Regions from separate parts of the Streptosporangium nanhuense genome, predicted to be linked through region 1. Evidence: riboswitches for the same ligand, from Rfam matches in the RefSeq annotation. Region 1 holds a riboswitch; each other region holds the start of a gene.
The links. A riboswitch is a leader RNA that binds a small molecule or an ion and turns the genes downstream of it on or off. The one in region 1 is predicted to bind cyclic di-AMP.

Region 2: another riboswitch for cyclic di-AMP. It lies ahead of AC5L38_RS05805 (C40 family peptidase); the one in region 1 lies ahead of AC5L38_RS15690 (C40 family peptidase).
Region 3: another riboswitch for cyclic di-AMP. It lies ahead of AC5L38_RS04055 (CHAP domain-containing protein); the one in region 1 lies ahead of AC5L38_RS15690 (C40 family peptidase).

The regions. Positions count from the first base shown of each region.
Region 1 is NZ_JCADBG010000007.1:112,424-118,339, forward strand. It holds gene AC5L38_RS15675 (type III pantothenate kinase) at 1-169, shown strand, start outside; gene lysX (bifunctional lysylphosphatidylglycerol synthetase/lysine--tRNA ligase LysX) at 267-1,769, shown strand; gene AC5L38_RS15685 (helix-turn-helix domain-containing protein) at 2,996-3,196, shown strand; gene AC5L38_RS15690 (C40 family peptidase) at 3,343-4,392, opposite strand; cyclic di-AMP (ydaO/yuaA leader) riboswitch at 4,398-4,544, opposite strand; gene AC5L38_RS15695 (amino-acid N-acetyltransferase) at 5,026-5,571, shown strand; gene AC5L38_RS15700 (RDD family protein) at 5,800-5,916, shown strand, end outside.
Region 2 is NZ_JCADBG010000002.1:198,419-204,334, forward strand. It holds gene AC5L38_RS05790 (NYN domain-containing protein) at 1-1,105, shown strand, start outside; gene AC5L38_RS05795 (hypothetical protein) at 1,153-1,785, shown strand; gene AC5L38_RS05800 (C40 family peptidase) at 2,011-2,967, shown strand; cyclic di-AMP (ydaO/yuaA leader) riboswitch at 3,730-3,889, shown strand; gene AC5L38_RS05805 (C40 family peptidase) at 4,059-4,538, shown strand; gene AC5L38_RS05810 (hypothetical protein) at 4,722-5,561, shown strand; gene AC5L38_RS05815 (M48 family metallopeptidase) at 5,558-5,916, shown strand, end outside.
Region 3 is NZ_JCADBG010000001.1:970,352-976,267, forward strand. It holds gene AC5L38_RS04050 (ABC transporter substrate-binding protein) at 1-1,292, opposite strand, end outside; gene AC5L38_RS04055 (CHAP domain-containing protein) at 2,084-2,782, opposite strand; cyclic di-AMP (ydaO/yuaA leader) riboswitch at 2,801-2,939, opposite strand; gene AC5L38_RS04060 (hypothetical protein) at 3,762-4,730, shown strand; gene AC5L38_RS04065 (DUF6716 putative glycosyltransferase) at 4,828-5,916, shown strand, end outside.

The sequences.
Region 1 (5,916 bases):
CGTCGAGCGGATGGCGGCCGAGCTCGCCGCCGACCCCGACGACGTCACCGTGGTCGCCACCGGCAGCGCGGCGCCGCTCGTGGTCAGCGAGGCACGCTCGATCGACATGCACGAGCCCTGGCTCACGCTGATCGGCCTGCGGCTGATCTACCACCGCAACGCCCCCTGAGGACACCGCGGCACGTCGCGGCACGGGAGAACACCCCTTCCCGTGCCGCGCGACCGGCGAACTCACGGGGTTCGCCGCATCGGTACCCTTTGGAACTGTGACCGATGACGTGACGAATCCCGCCGAGGATCTGCCCGAGCAGATGCGCGTGCGCCGGGAGAAGCTCGACCGCCTCCGTTCCGAGGACGTCGACCCCTACCCGGTGAACTTCCCGCGCACCGCGACCAACGACGAGATCCGCCAGAAATACGCTGATCTCTCCGCTGACACCGCGACGGGCGACAAAGTGGGCGTCACCGGCCGCGTGATGCTGTCCAGGACCGGCGGCAAGCTCTGCTTCGCCACCCTCCGCGACGGCTCCGGCGACCTCCAGGTCATGATCTCCCTGGACAAGGTGGGCGAGGAGTCCCTGGCCGCGTGGAAGCGCGACGTCGACCTCGGCGACCACGTGGGCATCGAGGGTGAGGTGATCACCTCCCGCAGGGGCGAGCTGTCCATCCTCGCCGACCGTTGGGCGATCACCTCCAAGTGCCTGCGCCCGCTGCCGGAGAAGCACGCCGGGCTCACCGACCCCGAGGCGCGGGTCCGCCAGCGCTACGTCGACCTCATCGTCAACGACGAGGCCAGGAAGCTCGCTCACACGCGCAGCGCCGTGGTCCGGGCCGTCCGCGACTTCTGGCACGAGGAGGGCTACCTGGAGGTCGAGACGCCGATGCTCCAGCCGATCCACGGCGGAGCCACGGCCAGGCCCTTCAAGACCCACATCAACGCGTACGACATGGAGCTCTACCTCCGCATTGCGATCGAGCTCTACCTCAAGCGGCTGGTGGTCGGCGGGCTGGAGAAGGTCTTCGAGATCAACCGCAACTTCCGCAACGAGGGCGCGGACTCCACGCACAACCCCGAGTTCACGATGCTGGAGGCGTACGGCACGTACCTCGACTACAACGACATCGCCGACCTGACCCAGCGGATGATCCAGAAGGCCGTGCTGGCCGCTCTCGGCCACTCCGTGGTCGTCCACCAGGGCCAGGAGATCGACCTCGGTCTGGCGAAGTGGCCGCGGATCACCCTGTACGGGTCGGTCTCCGAGGCACTGGGCGAGGAGGTCACCACCGAGACGCCCCTGGAGCACGTCCGCAAGCTCGCGGACGCGCGGGAGATCCACTGGGACGCCAAGTGGGGCCAGGGCAAGCTGGTCCAGGAGATCTTCGAGGCCCTCGTCGAGCACACGCTCGTCCAGCCCACGTTCGTCATGGACTACCCGCTGGAGACCTCCCCGCTGGCCCGCATCCACCGGGACAACCCGCTCCTCACCGAGAAGTGGGACCTGATCGGCTTCGGCACCGAGCTGGGCACCGGCTACTCGGAGCTGAACGACCCGATCGAGCAGCGCCGCCGTCTCACCGAGCAGTCCATGCTCGCCGCGGGCGGCGACGTCGAGGCCATGCAGCTTGACGAGGACTTCCTCACTGCCCTGGAATATGCGATGCCGCCCACCGGTGGCATGGGCCTCGGCATCGACCGCCTCATCATGGCCTTCACGGGCAAGAACATCCGCGAGACCATCCTGTTCCCGCTGGTCAAGCCGACCGCCTGAGCAGGCGGGCGGCACGGAAGGACGATCTTCCTTCTGCGGTGGCGCCGGGCCGGGGACTCCCCGGCCCGGCGCCACCGCCATGAGGGGCTGTCCGCCTCCCGGCGACGGTGTGTTCCCAGGCGGGGGCGCCCCTGTGCCGAGGCCGGGGCGGCCCTGTTCACCGCTCGGGACGTCGGGGTCGAGGAGCGCCCGGAGAGCCTGATCGGCCGCGCCGGGCCGCGCCGGGCCGCGCCGGGCCGGGCCGCGCCGGGCCGAGCCGAGCCGGGCCAGGCCGCGCGGCGCCGCGCCGAGCGTCACCGTCCCGCTCCCGCCGAGCGGCGCCCTCACCCCGCCCACTCCCGCCGAGCGGCCCCGTCACCGTCCCACCTCGCCGATCGGCGTCCCGCGCGGTCTCGCGCCGGTGGGTACAAATGGGTACGAAACGGAGCGTGAGCTGCGCGCGGCCGGGTCACGCCGCAGCGGTTCCCCCACCGTCTCCTGGCCGTCCTCGTAGGAGAATCGTCTCGGGGCGCCGGGGCGAATCACCCTCGCGGAGTCTCACGGATCGGGACGGTTCCCCGTGGAAGCGCCCGGGGCGTCGGGGCGGATCCGGTGGGTGGGAAACGGTCGCCGGGCCCGTGGTTCCACCGGCTCCACTGCTTCCGCGCAATACCGGACGCTTTTCCGCATGGTGCAGATATCCCTTTCCAGTATGTCCAATATCGCCCGACGGTCCGCCGTTGCGCGGTACTTCGCGAATGCCGCAAAGCCTCGCCCTTGACCCTCATATTTCCGCGTTTTCCGTGGCGTGTGGTCAAGGCGGTGAGGCATGGTCGCCGGAGAGCGCGGGGAAGAGATCAATTTTTGCCGGAAAATACGGGCGGGCCGGGATCCCCGGGGGATCGGCTTCGGAGTGTCCGGCGAGACGGTGGTTCCGGCGAAACCTTGTTCTGCCGGGACTTCGATCGTCGCAGCCAGGGGGTGCTTGCCGGCTCGTGCCTGGGCTCGATCATGACATAGCCGCAAAGGCACTGACATATCATGAGTACTTCACGTAGCGCCTGCTATGTCAATACTGGACGCACGCTATGAAGAGCGGAACTTGACGACCTTTGAACAAGGCGTTTACCGTTCCTGGCGGACGGTATTCATTTCCGGCGTCTCGCACCCGGTTTCCAGAGTGGGGGGAGTGACTCTTGATGGCATATCCAGAAGTGGATTCACGCCATGGCGACAGCCCCCTGGGCATGAGCGAAATCGGTCTCAGTGACGACGACCTCGTGCTGCTGGCTGAGCTCGCCAAGGGTGTCACCGTCGATCGGGTAGGGCGTCGCCTCGACATCAGTGGCCGGACGGTGAGGCGCAGGCTGAGAGGCATCTGCGACCGCATCGGCGTCGCCACGGCGATCGAGGCCGTGGCCTGGGCGGCTCGCCGTCGCCTGATCTGACGCGTCGCCGCGTGTCCGGCAGGTCGGGCCGGACACGCGTGCGAGCCGGCAGGCAGGACAGGCCACACCACTCCGGTCCGGCAGGTCGGGCCGGACACGCGTGCGAGCCGGCAGGGACGCCCGCACCGCTCAGGCCGGAAGACGGCTCAGGCGGCGATGCGGACGCCTCCGGCGAAGGGCCGGTTGTCGATCGTGGCGATGTGGATGACGTCACCCGTCCGGGGCGCGTGGACCATCAGGCCCGCGCCGATGTAGATCCCGACGTGGTGCAGGTCGCTGTAGAAGAAGACCAGGTCGCCGGGGCGCAGCTCGTTCCTGGAGACGTGGGTGCCCGCGGTCCACTGGTCGCCGGTGTAGTGCGGCAGGCTGATGCCGACCTTCTGGTAGGCCCACATGACCAGGCCGGAGCAGTCGAAGGAGTTGGGCCCCTCGGCGCCCCACACGTACGGCTTCAGCTGCTGGGTGAGCGCCCAGCGGGCGGCCTCCGCGCCCTTGCCGCTGCCCACGATGGGCACGTTCGTCTTGACCCGGGCACCCCTGTTGCTGACGGCCCTGGTGCGCACCTCGCTGAACAGGTCGCTCTCGACCCGGTCGACCAGCCGCTCGATCTTGGTCCGGTTGCCGTCGATCTCCGCCAGGAGCTTCTTGACCTCCGTCGTCCTGGCCTTGGCACTGGCCTGGGCCCGCTCGGCGGCCTCGATCGCCCGGCTCACCTGGGCGAGCTCCTCGCTCTGCTGCTGCTGGAGCGCGTAGTTGGTGGTGGCCTGGTCGAGGAAGGTGTCGGGATCGGTGGCCTGCGTGAAGGCGAGCCCGGAGTTCAGGCCGCCCGACATGTAGGTGCTCTGCGCCAGGAGGGTGGCCTTGGTGCGGCGGGACGCCAGCTCCGACTCGCTCGACGCGAGGATCTTCTTGGCGCTCTCCGCGGCCCGCTGGGCCTGCCTGAGCTTGACCCGCTCGCCGTTGTAGCGCTCCGCGAGGGTGCCGATCTCCTGGTGCAGTTTCTCGGCCTGCTTGGCCAGCTGCTGGAGGCTGGGCTCGGGGTCCGCGGTGGCGGACACCAGCGGGGTGCCGAGGGTCAGGGTGGCGAATGCCAGGCCGATGACCGCCATGCGACGGCGCAGCCCTCGCGGCGCGCGTTCTCGATCGCGGGTGTCGTGACCCGCCTGCTTTCCTCCGAGGTCGCGCGTGCGCTTCACCAACGGGCTCCTCTCTCGGCCGCCTACCGGGTTAGCTGACGGGTTCGGGCCGGAGGCAGCCCTACCGGGTGCGCCGGTGGCACTCGGATTCACCCCGGAGGACGTGGTGGGTCCCTGGTTCCCCGCGCGGGGGGATTCGGCGGGTCAGGCTTTTTACGTCTCTGACATCGAGCACGGAGATTAGTGCACCCGTGGTTCATGCTCAACCAGAACTGCGAATTCAGTAGAGGTTTCGCAACTGAGGTGTCACGAAAAGATCACACCTCAATATGATCAACATAGCCGTTACGCAGGCTTTGCCTTCGGTGTGACGGGTGGGACGAGAGGTCCTCCCAGGTCCGGGACCGTGCCAAAGGTGAGTTGCGGCACACGGGAGGCGCCGCGTACCGAGAGTGGTAAAGCGATCGCCAACGGTCATGTGCGGCCTGCGAGCTGCGAGTTAAGGATGAGCCGTAATTAAAGACCGGTGAGGACGTACGCTGAACGGTCATGGAGCAGCTTGCTGAGCATTCTCCCGTGCCGGTCGTCAGCGCCCCCGGCGGCGGGGAGCGGCGTGCCGGATCCACGGAGGCGGAGCGGGGCGCGCCGGAGGCCGGGACGGGTCCCGAGGTCGCCGGGACCACCGAGGTCGCCGTGATCGCCGAGGTCGCCGTCCGCCGCGCACGCACCCCGGACGTCCGCGCGATAAGGCGGCTCGTCGACACCTACGGCGGTGCCGGCCCGCGCCTGCTGGCGAAGGCCACCGTGACCCTGTACGAGGACGTCCAGGAGTTCTGGGTCGCCACCGACGCGGAGGGGGCGGTGATCGGCTGCGGGGCCCTGCACGTCCTCTGGGAGGATCTGGCCGAGATCCGCACCGTCGCCGTCGATCCGACCCGCAGGGGGCTGGGAATCGGCCACCGGATCGTCTCCGCGCTCATTCGCACGGCCGCCGAGCTCGGGCTGCGCCGGGTCTTCTGCCTGACCTTCGAGGTCGACTTCTTCGCCCGGCACGGATTCCGGGAAATCCAGGGCACACCCGTCGCGCCGGAGGTCTACGCGGAACTTCTCGCCTCCTACGACGAGGGTGTGGCGGAGTTCCTCGATCTGGAACACGTCAAGCCCAACACCTTGGGAAACACCCGGATGCTGCTACATCTGACACGTGAGCCCGACTCTGATGACTTTAGAGCTGACTGATCGGAAAGGTGACTGTTGATACCTATGTCGATACCTTGTGCTGCAGCATGCATGTGCGTCTGACATTTGCCACATGCGCAGTCTAAGTGAGGTGACGCGGTGAGCACCGGACAGCCGCCGTATCGACAGGATGATCCCGACCGCGATCGCACACCGTCGGGACAGCCGGATTACGGACAGCACAACGCGGGTCGAGCCCCCAACGAACTCGATCCCGACGTGACAGTCGTGGGATATCGGTCGGAGGCCTCACAGCCGAACACCGGCCCAGGACAGAGCCAGCCCGGTTACGGCCAGCAGGGCTACGGGCAGCAGGGGTACGGCCAGCAGCAGGGTTACGGCCAG
Region 2 (5,916 bases), on a different contig from region 1:
CGCCGAGACGCTGACCGAGGGCTGGCCCGAGCTGGTCGCGAGCCTCGCCGAGGGCACGGTCCCGCCGGCGGCCGAGCCCGTCATGGTGGCCGCGGCCGCCTACCTGACCCGGCCGCCCGGCTGGGCGGAGATGGTCGAGACGGCCCGCGCCGACCTGGAGCGGTCGGCCGCCGTCGCCGAGGGCTCCGCGCAGGAGCAGACGGTCTCCCGGCTGCGCGAGCAGCTGGCCGCCCAGAAGACCGCGGCCAAGGAGGAGTCCGAGCGGCTGCGCGAGCAGCTCAAGACCTCGCGCTCGGAGGTGTCCGACCTGCGCCGCAGGCTGCACGACGCCCGTGAGCGGACCAAGGCGGCCGAGGCGCGCGCCGCCGCCGCCCAGGAGGTGGCCGAGGAGGCGAGGACCGTCGCGCTCTCGGCCGGAAGCACGGTCGAGAGCGAGCTGCGCCGCCTGCGCGAGCGGCTGGCCGACGCCGAGCGGCAGCTGGAGTCGACGCGCAGGGCGGCCCGCGAGGGCCGCAGCGTCGAGGACACCAAGGTGCGCATGCTGCTCGACGCCCTGCAGGACGCCGCCGCCGGGCTGCGCAGGGAGCTCGCCCTGCCCTCGGGCATCCACCGCCCCGCCGACTCCGTGGCCTCGGTGGCGCCCGGCAGGCAGGGTGTCCAGGCGGTCCCCGCGCGGGCGCTCGCCGACGACGACCCCGCCCTGCTCGACCAGCTGCTCGCGCTGCCGCAGATCCACCTGATCGTCGACGGCTACAACGTGACCAAGACCGGTTACGGCACGTTCACCCTGGCCGACCAGCGCAGCCGCCTCCTCACCGGTCTCGGCGCCCTCTACGCGCAGACCCGCACCGAGCTGACCTGCGTCTTCGACGGCGCCGAGCTGAACGGCCCGGTCCCGGTGTCGGCGCCCAGGGGGGTGCGCGTGCTGTTCAGCGCCCCGAACCAGATCGCCGACGACCTGATCCGCCAGCTGGTCCGCGCCGAGCCCGCCGGGCGCGCGGTCGCGGTGGTCTCCTCGGACCGCGAGGTGGCCGAGTCGGTACGCAGGATGGGCGCCAGGCCGGTGCCCTCGGTGCTTCTTCTCAGACGTCTGGGGCGCGCGTAAACCTTTCGGGGTCGCCGGGCATCGGATCACCCAGGAGGTTCGATTCGATGAAGAAGATCATAACGCTCGCCCTCGCCGTCCTGGCCGCCGGAGCGACCGTCACCGCGCCCGCGGCGGCCACGACGGCCGCCGTCCCCAGAGGCTTCCTGCTGTACGAGAAGGACGCCGCCAAGAAGGACGACGACCCCGAGACCAACTGGAAGGTCGCCAACTCGGCGAGGACCAGGCTGGCCGTCAACCCGTGTGACAGGAGCACACTGGCCGCGACCGGCCGGGTGGCCGCGCGGACGGTGACCTTCACCGGCGTGCCGGACTTCATGAAGGTCGAGCAGGTGATCCTGTACGGCTCGCGGGCCTCGGCCGTCGCGGCCGTCGCCCAGGTGCGCGCCGCCCTGGCCCGGTGCGGGGCCAGGGCCGGCTCGGGCTCCGGTTACCGCTACGCCTCCTCGCGCCTGACCGGGCTCGGCGACGAGGCGCTGAGGGTCTCCGGACAGGTCTACTACGGGAAGAAGGCCGGGGTGGGCGGCGACCGGAGCGTGCTGGTCAGGAAGGGCAACGCCGTCGTGGTCTACCTCTGGGCGGGGGAGTACTCCAAGCCCGCGAGGAGCGACTGGACCGTCCAGCTGCGCGACGCCAGGAGGATGACCGCCAAGATCTGCGACATCGCCACCTGCGGGTAGCGCGAACGGGGTCGAGGCCGGGCGCTCCCCGTGACCGGGGGGCGCTTCCGGGTGGCGGGACGGCCGCCGCCGGTCGCGGGTAAAGCGCTTCCACCTGCGAATAAGGAGCAAACCCGGCGAAAAGGTGAGTCAATCATTACTTCTTCTGTACTATTCGCCGCAGGTCTGGTGCAGTCGGGAGGCGTTGACGTGGCCGTGGCGGGTTTGCCGGTTGGACTGATTCGGATGCCGGTGGCGGCCGGGCTCGCCCTCGCGTTGCTGATGATGCCGGTCGGCGGAGCGTTCGCCGAGCCGAAGCCGACGCTCGCCCAGGCCAAGAAGAAGCTGGACAAGCTCAACGAGCAGGCCGACCAGGTCGTCGAGAAGTACAACCAGGCCTCGGAGAAGTGGAAGCGGGCCAGGAAGAAGTACCGCACGCTCAACGACGACCTGAGCCGCCAGAACGAGCAGGTCGCCGGGCTGCGCAAGGAGCTCGTCACGATGGCGGTCAGCACCTACCAGGTCGGGGTGATCAACGGCTGGGAAGGCATGATCTACCAGAGCGACCCCGGCGCGCTGCTGAGCGGCCTGGCCGCCGCCGACCAGATGTCCACCTCCCGCGCCCAGTCCCTGAGCGCCTTCGACGAGGCCACCAAGGCGCTGCGGACCAGTCGCGACCAGGCCAAGGACGCGCTGGCCGAAGCCGACGAGACGCGTGACGACCTGGCCAAGGAGAAGGCCAAGGCCGACAAGATGGTCAGGGCCCAGACGAAGCTCCTGCGCGAGCTCAACGTCTTCAAGACGGGCAACCCCGAGAGCTCCGGACTCCAGTACAACGGCTCCGCCTCGGGCAACGCCCGTGCCGCCCTGCAGTTCGCCTTCGCCCAGATCGGCAAGCCCTACCGGTACGGCGGCACGGGTCCCAGCGGCTGGGACTGCTCCGGCCTGGTCCAGGGGGCCTGGCGCAGCGGGGGGGTCAGCCTTCCCCGTACGACCTGGGAGCAGTGGAGCTGGGGCGCGAGCCGCAAGGTGTCGCTGAGCGAGCTCCAGCCGGGCGACCTCATCTTCAGCGAGGGTCTCGGCCACGTCAGCATGTACGCGGGCGACGGCAACATCGTGCACGCCCCGCAGACCGGTGACGTCGTGAAGGTCGTCCCGCTCTCCTCCTACGGCCGCCGCATCGTCGGAGCCGTCCGCCCCTGAGCCCTGCCCGCCGAGCCCTGAGCGGGGCCGATGGGTTCCGGCTCCGGCGCGTGGTGACGGTGGACGTCTCCCGGGTGCCCGCGCCGTCCGGAGCGGGCTCCCAGGGCCTGGGCGCGTGTCCTCCGTCCTGAGAGCGCATCGGGTTCGTGCGGGCTCCCCTTGAGGACACGTGCCGGGGCCCGGGTGGGCTCCGCCCTGAGAGCGCGCAGGGCCCTCACTGAGGCGTTCACACCTCGCCGTGCGCTCCACCGGCTCCCCGGCCCCTGGGAGGCCGCCAGGCTCCACCGCGTCCCGTGCCCGCGCGATCGGGGGGCCGGGTGAACCGATGTCCGTCCTGGCGCTCGGCGCCGCCGGTTTTGAGGTCGTTCGGGCGGATTTCCGGAGGTCGATCCATGGTGCCGGCACGTGCGCGCAGGGGCCGAGAGGCCCGATCGTCCGGGGGCGGCGCATTCTAAGGCCAAGCCTCAGGCGCGGCGATGTGATGAATATTACAGAAATCACTATTAATCAGAGTGATGCCGGTCGTGTGACGAGGGTCATATCTCAATAGCATAAATAGCCATTTAGCAGGGGTAACAGGAAGATCAAGAGGGCTGTCCGGTCACCCGATTTGGCGAATGCTTTGCCGAAAGTTGGAGATCGGGGTAACTTCTGGCGTCGCGACGTGCAAGCCACGCCGTCGCGGCGAATGTCGGTCTTCGGGCCGGTGTCCCTATAGAAATCCAACCGGCCGCCGCGCCCCCACCCGGGGGCAGGGCTCATCACGGCGGCCCGCCGAATCTATGCAGCCAGGAGGCATGGAACCGGGGACCCAAAAGGCCCAGCACAGTGTGGCCAGGGGTGAATCGGCACATTTGTGCCGTAGGGCATCTTCCAAGCCCGAACCCGTCAGCTAACCCGGTAGGCATCAGTGGAAGTCCCAAGGAGAAATCCTGTCTACCACCCCGTACAACCCCCGTCTGTCGCGCCTTTTCCGCCTTTCCATCGGCGGTATCGCCCTCACCCTGACCGCCTCAGCCGGAGCGGTCACCCTAGGGCCCACGGCGGCGCAGGCGGTGGCGGACGGCCCCTCGGAGATCTTGTTCAACAGCGTGACCGACGCCTCCGAGAAGGCCGAGAGCACCAAGAAGACCGCCCCTCGAACCGTGACCACCGCGACCAGGGCCAAGGCCAAGGGCAAGGTCGGGAGGAGCAAGGCGGCACTGCAGAAGGTCCGGGCCGGTAAGGCGGTCTCGGCGGCCAAGAAGCAGATCGGCGACCCGTACCGGTGGGGAGCCTCCGGTCCCGGAGCGTTCGACTGTTCGGGGCTCGTCCGGTACGCCTGGCGCAAGGCGGGCGTGTCCCTCCCCAGGATCACGCACAGCCAGTACAGGTCGATCAAGAAGAAGGTCTCGTGGAGCAAGCTGCGCCCCGGTGACCTGATGTTCTTCAGTGGGAAGGGCCACGTCGGCATGTACGTCGGCAAGGGCAGGATGGTCCACTCGCCGAGCAGCGGCAAGACGGTCCGTGTCGTGAGGCTGGCCGGCTACTACAGGTCCTCCTTCGCAGGAGCGGCACGGCCCGGGGGCTGAGCCCCGCACGGAGCCCGGGCACGGAGCCCGGACTACGAGGCCTGAGCGAGAAGCCCAGGCCCGGAATCCGAGTACGGGCACCGAGCCCGCGTCCGGGCAGGCGTCCGAGCACGCAAGAGCGGCCCCGGCCCTCCACCAGGAGGGCCGGGGCCGCTCCATGCCGGTCGAGTACCATCGGCTCGTATGTCCGTCCCGAAAGGGCGCCGCGCCGTGCTCGCCGGGATGCTGGCGCTGATGAGCGCCGGTCCGTTCGCCGGGACGGGCCCCCTCCTGGCCGGAGCCGCACCGCTTTTGCCCGACGCCCCTCACGGCCCCCGGACACCTCCGCGCGACCCTCACGATCTGTGGCCGGGCGCCGCGGTCACCGTCCGGGGAGAGCACTCGCTCGTGATCGGCCACGGCGTCCCGGCCGCCGTCCTGCGGGATCTGGCGGCCAGGGCCGACCGGGCCCGCGCGACGGTCGCGGCGATCTGGGGGCCGGTCCACGCGGTGGTCCTCTTCCCCGCCACCGACGCCGAGGCCGCGTCGCTCGCCGGGGCCGGGAGCACCCGCGGCCTGGCCGCGATGGCGACCGCGGACCGGGTGATCGTCCTGCCGTCGGGATACGCCCGGCTCACCGGGACCGGCAGGGATGTCGTGATCACCCACGAGCTCGCCCACGTGGCCACCGGCGCGACCCGGGGCGGCCGGGTGCCGATGTGGCTCTCGGAGGGCTTCGCCGACTACGCGGGCTACCGTGACGCCGGGCTCGCGGTGCGCACGGCCGCCGCGGAGCTGGCCGCGGAGGTGCGCGCGGGCGTCCTGCCCGCCCGGCTCCCCGCCCCGGCCGACTTCGCCCCCGGCGCGCCGCGGCTCGCGCAGGCGTACGAGGAGGCGTGGCTCGCCTGCAGGTTCGTCGCGGAGCGCTTCGGAGAGAAGGCCCTGGTGAGGCTCTACGGTAGCGATGTCGGGAGCACGCTCGGCCTGCCGGTGGCCGAGTTCACCGGAGCCTGGCGCGACTACCTCAGGGAGGAACTCACGTGACGCTGAGCACGACGGACACGCCCCCGGGCGTGCGGTCGGCGGGGTGGGCGCTGGCCGTCCTGGGGGTGGTCACGCTGGCGGTCGTGGCGTTCACCACGCCCTGGCGGGCACTGCCCGAGGGGGCCCCGCCCGTCGTTCCCGATCCGGCCCGTGACTTCACCGCCGAGCAGATCGCCAGGGCCGAGAGGTTCGACGCGCTGGTCAGCCTTCCCGGCTACCTGTCGCTCGGCCTGACGCTGGTCGTGGCGGGGGTGCTGGTGGCCACCCCGCTGGGCGCGCGGCTCGCCGACCGGCTGCCGGGGCCGTGGTGGCTGCGGACGCTCCTCGGCGTGCTGGCGCTGTCGGCGGCCGTGGC
Region 3 (5,916 bases), on a different contig from region 1:
ACCGAGCCCTGGTCCATGCCCTCGAGCACCTTCTCCACCGAGGTCTTGACCTGGGCGTGCTTCTCGCCGAGGAAGACGGGCAGCAGGTCCTTGACCGAGGCGCCGAAGATCTGGCCGGTCGGCGCGTCGTTGAAGAACGGGTTCTTCAGGTCGGCGACCGCCGGGTCCTGCTGCGCGGGGAGGGAGCTCGGGAAGGCCGCGGCCTCCTGGAAGGCCATCACGTGGCCCTCCTTGCCGGTGAGGTAGTTCAGGACCTCGGCGGCCTCCTTGGGGTGCTTGCTCTGCTTGGGAATGGCCAGGTAGGAGCCGCCCCAGTTGCCCGCACCACCGGGCACGGACGCGACGTCCCACTTGCCCTTGTTGCTGTCACCGGCCGCGCCGGAGACCACGCCGAGCATCCAGGCCGGGCAGCCCATGGTCGCGAAGGCGCCCTTCTTGATCGCGGCGTTCCACGGCGGGGTGAAGGAGGCGAGCTTGGCGGTCAGGCCCGCCTCGCTGAAGCTCTTCACCGTGTCGAAGGAGGTCTTGATGGCCGGGTTGGTCTCGATGATGAGCTGGTTGTTCTTGTCGAAGTAGGCGACGTTGCCGTTCTTGGGCGCCTCCTGCGACAGGATCACGTTGTAGAGCGTGTTGGGACCGTCGAGGAACTTGGGATCGGTCTTGCCGGGGTTGGCGGCCTTGAACTTCTCGCCGATCGCCTTGAAGGCGGCCCAGTCCGGCCAGAGCTTGCCGACCTCCTCACGGTCGGTGGGCAGGCCCGCCTTCTCGAACAGATCCTTGCGGTAGCACATGGTCATGCCGCCGATGTCGGTGCCCAGGGCGAAGAGCTTGTTGTCGGCGTTGATGCCGTTGTCCCACTTCGCCGCGGGGAAGTCGGCCTTGCGGCTGTCCAGCCCGTACTCGGCGAGGTCGGTGAAGAACTGGGGACGGGCCTTCATGAGGCCCATGGCGCCCTCGTCCAGGGCGATGATGTCGGCCGCGCCGCTGTTGGCCTGCAGGCGCTGGAGCAGCTGCGGGAGGTAGACGTCCTCGAAACGGTCGGTCAGGTTCTGGTACTTGACCTGGATGTTCGGGTGCGCCGCGTTCCACGTCTCCACGGCCTTGTCGTAGCCGAAGTTCTCGCCGCCGCCGAAGGTGTGCACGGTGATGGTCACCGGCTCGGCCGCGGCGGCGGAGCTACCGCCCGCTGCGGGCGCGGCGGGCTCACTGGAACTGCACGACGTGATGGCCAGGGCGGTGGCCGCCATGACCGAGACGGCGGCGAGCTTGCCGTGCCGCTTGTTGTTCAACATTCCGGACCCCTCTCAGGTGGTCGCCCGAATCATTGGGAGGCGACATCGCGGACCGGTCCCCGACAAACCGGTCCTCGCGACGAGGTCGTTCCTCAATGTGCTTTGGGAGCGCTCCCACGAAGAGTGGACGATAGGCAACCGGGACGTCAATATGCCGAAACTCAACCGTTACATCCGGGCGGTTTAGGTGGGACTACCGGCATGAAACGTTCACAAACGCCTCATACTGGTTATTGGGAGCGCTCCCATCTCACGGGCATACAGTCGGGGCATTTCGTGTCCTCCTGGGAGAGGGTCCGTCGGGGGAGGCCTCGGAAGACGTCGGCGCGGGGCTTGTCAAGGGGGTGTCAGGGCGAGTCCGGGAAGGGGCGGGCGCGGCTGGAGCGGATGCGCCGGGAAGGCCGGCGCGAGGAGGAACGAGGGCAAGGTGAGGCGGGGCGGCCTCGGGGCCGGGCCGGAGAGGGGCCAAGGTGGGGGCCGGGCAGGAGGGCGGTCCCGGTCCCGGGGCCGGAGCCGGGCGGGGGAGGACGCGAAACGCTCCCGGGGGCGCCGCTCGTTCGAGCGGCGCCCCCGGGAGCGTGTGGACCTGGCCGTCGTTCACCGGCGGGGACCTGGCCGTCGTTCACCGGCGGGGACCTGGCCGTCGTTCACCGGCGGGGACCTGGCCGTCGTTCACCGGCCGGGACCTGGCCGTCGTTCGCCGGCGGGGGCCGGGACGCCCGCGCCCGCCGTGGGGGAACGGCGGCCGCGGGCGGCGGTGAGCGCGGTCGGTCGAAGCGGACCGGGTGAGGTCAGTTGGAGTAGACGGGGTAGCCGTAGCCGACGACCTCGGAGACGGGACGGACGCGCTGCTCGACGTCGCCGTTGCCGGTGTTGCCCTCGATCGTGGTGATCGTGCCGTCTCCGTTGTCCTTCTTCACGAAGCCGACGTGGTCGATGCCCTCGATGCTCTTGCCGCCGGCCCAGTCGAAGTAGACGACGGCGCCGGGGGTCGGGATGGTGCCCCAGTGGCCGTTGTTCTTGAACCACTTGGCGTGGGCCACGGTGTAGGCGTCCCAGCCCATCGTGGGGCGGATGCCGGCCACCTCGCCGACCCAGGAGACGAACATCGCGCACCAGGGGGCGTTGGCGTAGTCGTACACGGTGTTGCCGCCGTCGCGCGCGAGGGTCTCCTTGGCGCGGGGGCTCGACATGTACCAGGAGTGGAACTTGGTCCCGCCGCCGTTGGCGTTCTCGCGGACGCCGATCTGCTTGGAGGCGATGTCCAGGACCTTCGCGGCGGAGACCTTGGGGAGCCTCTCGGCCACGATCTGCAGCGGGGTCTTGGCGGCCTTGGCGTCCTGGGCCTTGGTGTCGACGGGCGGCGCGTTCACGACGCCGTGGCCGTCGGCGGCCAGGGCGGTGCCGGTGGTGCCGGTCGCCAGGGCGACGCACGCGCCCATGATGGCGCAGGCGGCGCGGGGGGTGGAGATGAGGCGATGCTTAGTCATACGGGGGTTCGACTCCTTGCTTCGCTTCCATTCCGCCTACCGGGTTAGCTGACGGGTTCGGGCTGGGAAGTGCCCTACGGCGCACAGGTGCGCTGATTCACCCCAGGAACGTGGTTCCCCGGTTCCGCAGACCTCGCGGATTCGGCGGCCGTGCTCACCATCGGTGGAGGGGCTCCACCAGGTGGGACACAGTCGGGCAATGTGACGGCAATGCACAGACCTGGATAGACCTAGGCAATCGCCACGAATAGGACGAAGGTACGTCAGGGGGACAGACGATTACAAGTAGGACATATTGCCTTGACTTGGGAATACGCCTGAATCAGGTCGGTGTTGCGGGGTGCCCTCCGGCCGGAGAGGCGGGGCGCGGCGACCTCGGCCACACCTCCCCGAGGTGGTCGGGCGCAACTCGCGCCGACGTCGGGATCCCCTGCCCCTGCGGCGATCCGGGTTTTCCGCACCCGCCCGCGAGTCGCCTGCGGAGGGGTGCTATGACGCGCGAGCGGACCCTCGGTAAGGGCGTGAGGCACCCGGTAAAGTTTCGAACATGTATTCGATGGTAAAAAGTATTCCGATGGTAGAGGTTCCCCCATGCGGGGGCCGGGGGCGGCGCGCCGGATCCAGTGGCCCCGGCCCCGCGCCCGAGGGAGTTTGCGCAGCTCAGAGCGATGATGGAGGGCAGCGGGCGGGCCTCGCCGCCCGGAAGGTAAAGAGATGTGCCCGTGAGGGGCCCCGCGAGGCTCCGTGACCCCGCGAAGGTAAAGGTGCCGAGTAAAGGAACACGCTTTCCCCGAGGCCCCGCCGCGCCCGCGGGTAAAGTCCGGACGATCATCAACAGACGCGCGTGGTCGGCTGTTCACCCGCAGTTCCCGGGCGCTTAAGCACACCGGGTTAGGTTGTGGCAGTCGTGAACGGGTCATCGCCCGGCGTGGAGGACGGCCGAGACCACGCGCGGGATCAGGGTTCGGCCGTTGCCTGGGTGGAGTCCCCGCTGCAGATGCTCTGCGCGGTGGAGGCACATCATGCCGGGCTGCTCGGCGCCCGCAGCCATCTCGTGCCCAGGGCGAAACTCCGCCCGCTGGCCGTGACGGGCCGCGAGCTGGGCCGTCTCACCCTGCCGAGGGGGCTGGAGCTCACCGCGGCCAGGCAGGACATGCCCAGGCCGCGCCGGGGCGAGACCTGGGTGGTGGGCGACGCCTTCTCCGGCAAGGTCCAGTTCCGCTGGCTCACCGCGCTCCCCGGCCGGATCGTGATCGTCGACGACGGTCTCGCCACCATCAGGCTCCTGGAACTGCTCACCGGCAGGGTGGGAACGCCCCTGCTGAGGGCCAGGGCGAAGGCCGGAAGGCTCAGGACCGCCCTCGGCGCGGCGGCCGGGCTCAGGCTGCGCGCCGCCGCCCGCTCGGGACGACTGTCGATCTTCACCGCGCTGCCCGTGCCCCCCGACCTGGCGAAGGCCGTACGCGCCGGGGGAGCCGAGCTGGTCACCCACGACTTCGCCTGGCTGCGGTCCCAGCCGCTGCGCGGGCCCCGTCCCGAGGAGCGCACCGTCGTCCTCGGCACCTCGCTGGTCCGCAACGGCCTGATCCACCGCGACCGCTACTTCACCTGGCTGGCCGGGCTCGGCTCGGCCGGTCCGGTGGCCTACTTCCCGCACCGCCGCGAGGATCCCGACGACCTCGTCCGGGTCGGGGAGCAGCCGGGGATCACCGTCTACGACGGCGGGACCCCCGCCGAGATGACCCTGCGCGGGCTCGCCGCCGAGCAGCGGGTGCTCAGCCTGCCGTCCACCGCGGTCACCTCCCTGCGGGTCCTGCTCTCGGCCCGGGGCGTCGCCGTGGAGACGGTGGACGTCCCCGACGAGTGGTGGACGGCCGAGGCGGCGCCGTCACTGCGCTCGCACCTGTCGAGGTTCGCCCATCACGACACGGGAGTCCCCGGGGCATGATCCCGTGGCCGACGCCCGGCGGGCCCGCCGCGCGCGGGACGCGCTTCCCTGCACACGAAACCGTACGAAACCGGGGATTCCCCGCCGGAGGTTCTCCTTGAAGGTCCTGGCCGTGGCCGACTCCGACTCCTACCTGAAGTGGGCGGCCTGCCTGCTGAGGGACCTGCCCTCGGGCTGCGAGACGGAGCTGGCGGTCATCCGTACCCCCATCACCCCGTCGCCGGCGCAGATCCACGCGGCCGTCGCCGGCTCGGCGGCCGACCCGCCCGTGCTGTCGGCCCGCGCGCTGCGCCGGACCGCGGAGCGCCTTCGGCCCGACGTGGTGCTCGTCGCCTGTACGGGACCCGTGGTGGACGTGCTGGTCGGCGAGGTGCTGGCCGGGTTGCGGCCCCGGCCGGTGTTCGTCTCGGGGCTGCCGGGCATCTCCGTCCCCGCCACCGAGAAGGCGTGGCTGTTCCGCAGCGGGTGCGACCTGTTCGTGCTGCACAGCGGCCGGGAGGTCGAGGAGTTCTCCGAGATCGGCTGCCGGCTGGGCGGGGGCGGCCAGATCGGGCTGGCCCGGCTGCCGTTCCTGCGCGACGGCGTGGAGACCCCCGCGACCGGGCCGCGCGACCGGGTGGTGTTCGCCACCCAGGCCAAGGTGCCCAGGCGCAGGGAGGAGCGCGAGCGCGTCCTGCTCGCCCTGGCCGAGCTGGCCCGCAGGCGGCCGGACCTGGACGTCGTCGTCAAGCTCCGCGCCCTGGACACCGAGCGCCAGACCCACAACGAGCGCCACCACTACCAGCGCCTGTGGCAGTCGCTCGCCGAGGAGGGCCGGGTGCGCGCCGAGGCCGTGCGCTTCGCGGTGGGGCCCATGCACGAGCACCTGGCCCACGCGGCCGGATTCGTCACCGTCAGCTCGACCGCCGCGCTGGAGGCGATCGCCCAGCGGGTGCCGCTCCTGGTGCTGTCGGACTTCGGGGTGGGCGCCGAGATGATCAATCTGGTCTTCGAGGACAGCGGCCTGCTCGGCACCCTCGACGACCTCTCCGCAGGGCGGTTCCTGGACCCGGACGACGCCTGGTGCAAGGTCAACTACTTCCACCCCGGCGGCGAGAGCGACTGGGTGTCGCGGATGGTCTCCCTGGTCGGGCAGGCCCGCTCCGGGCGGCTCGTCCCGGCGAGCTCCCTGCTGGAGGGCCCCGAG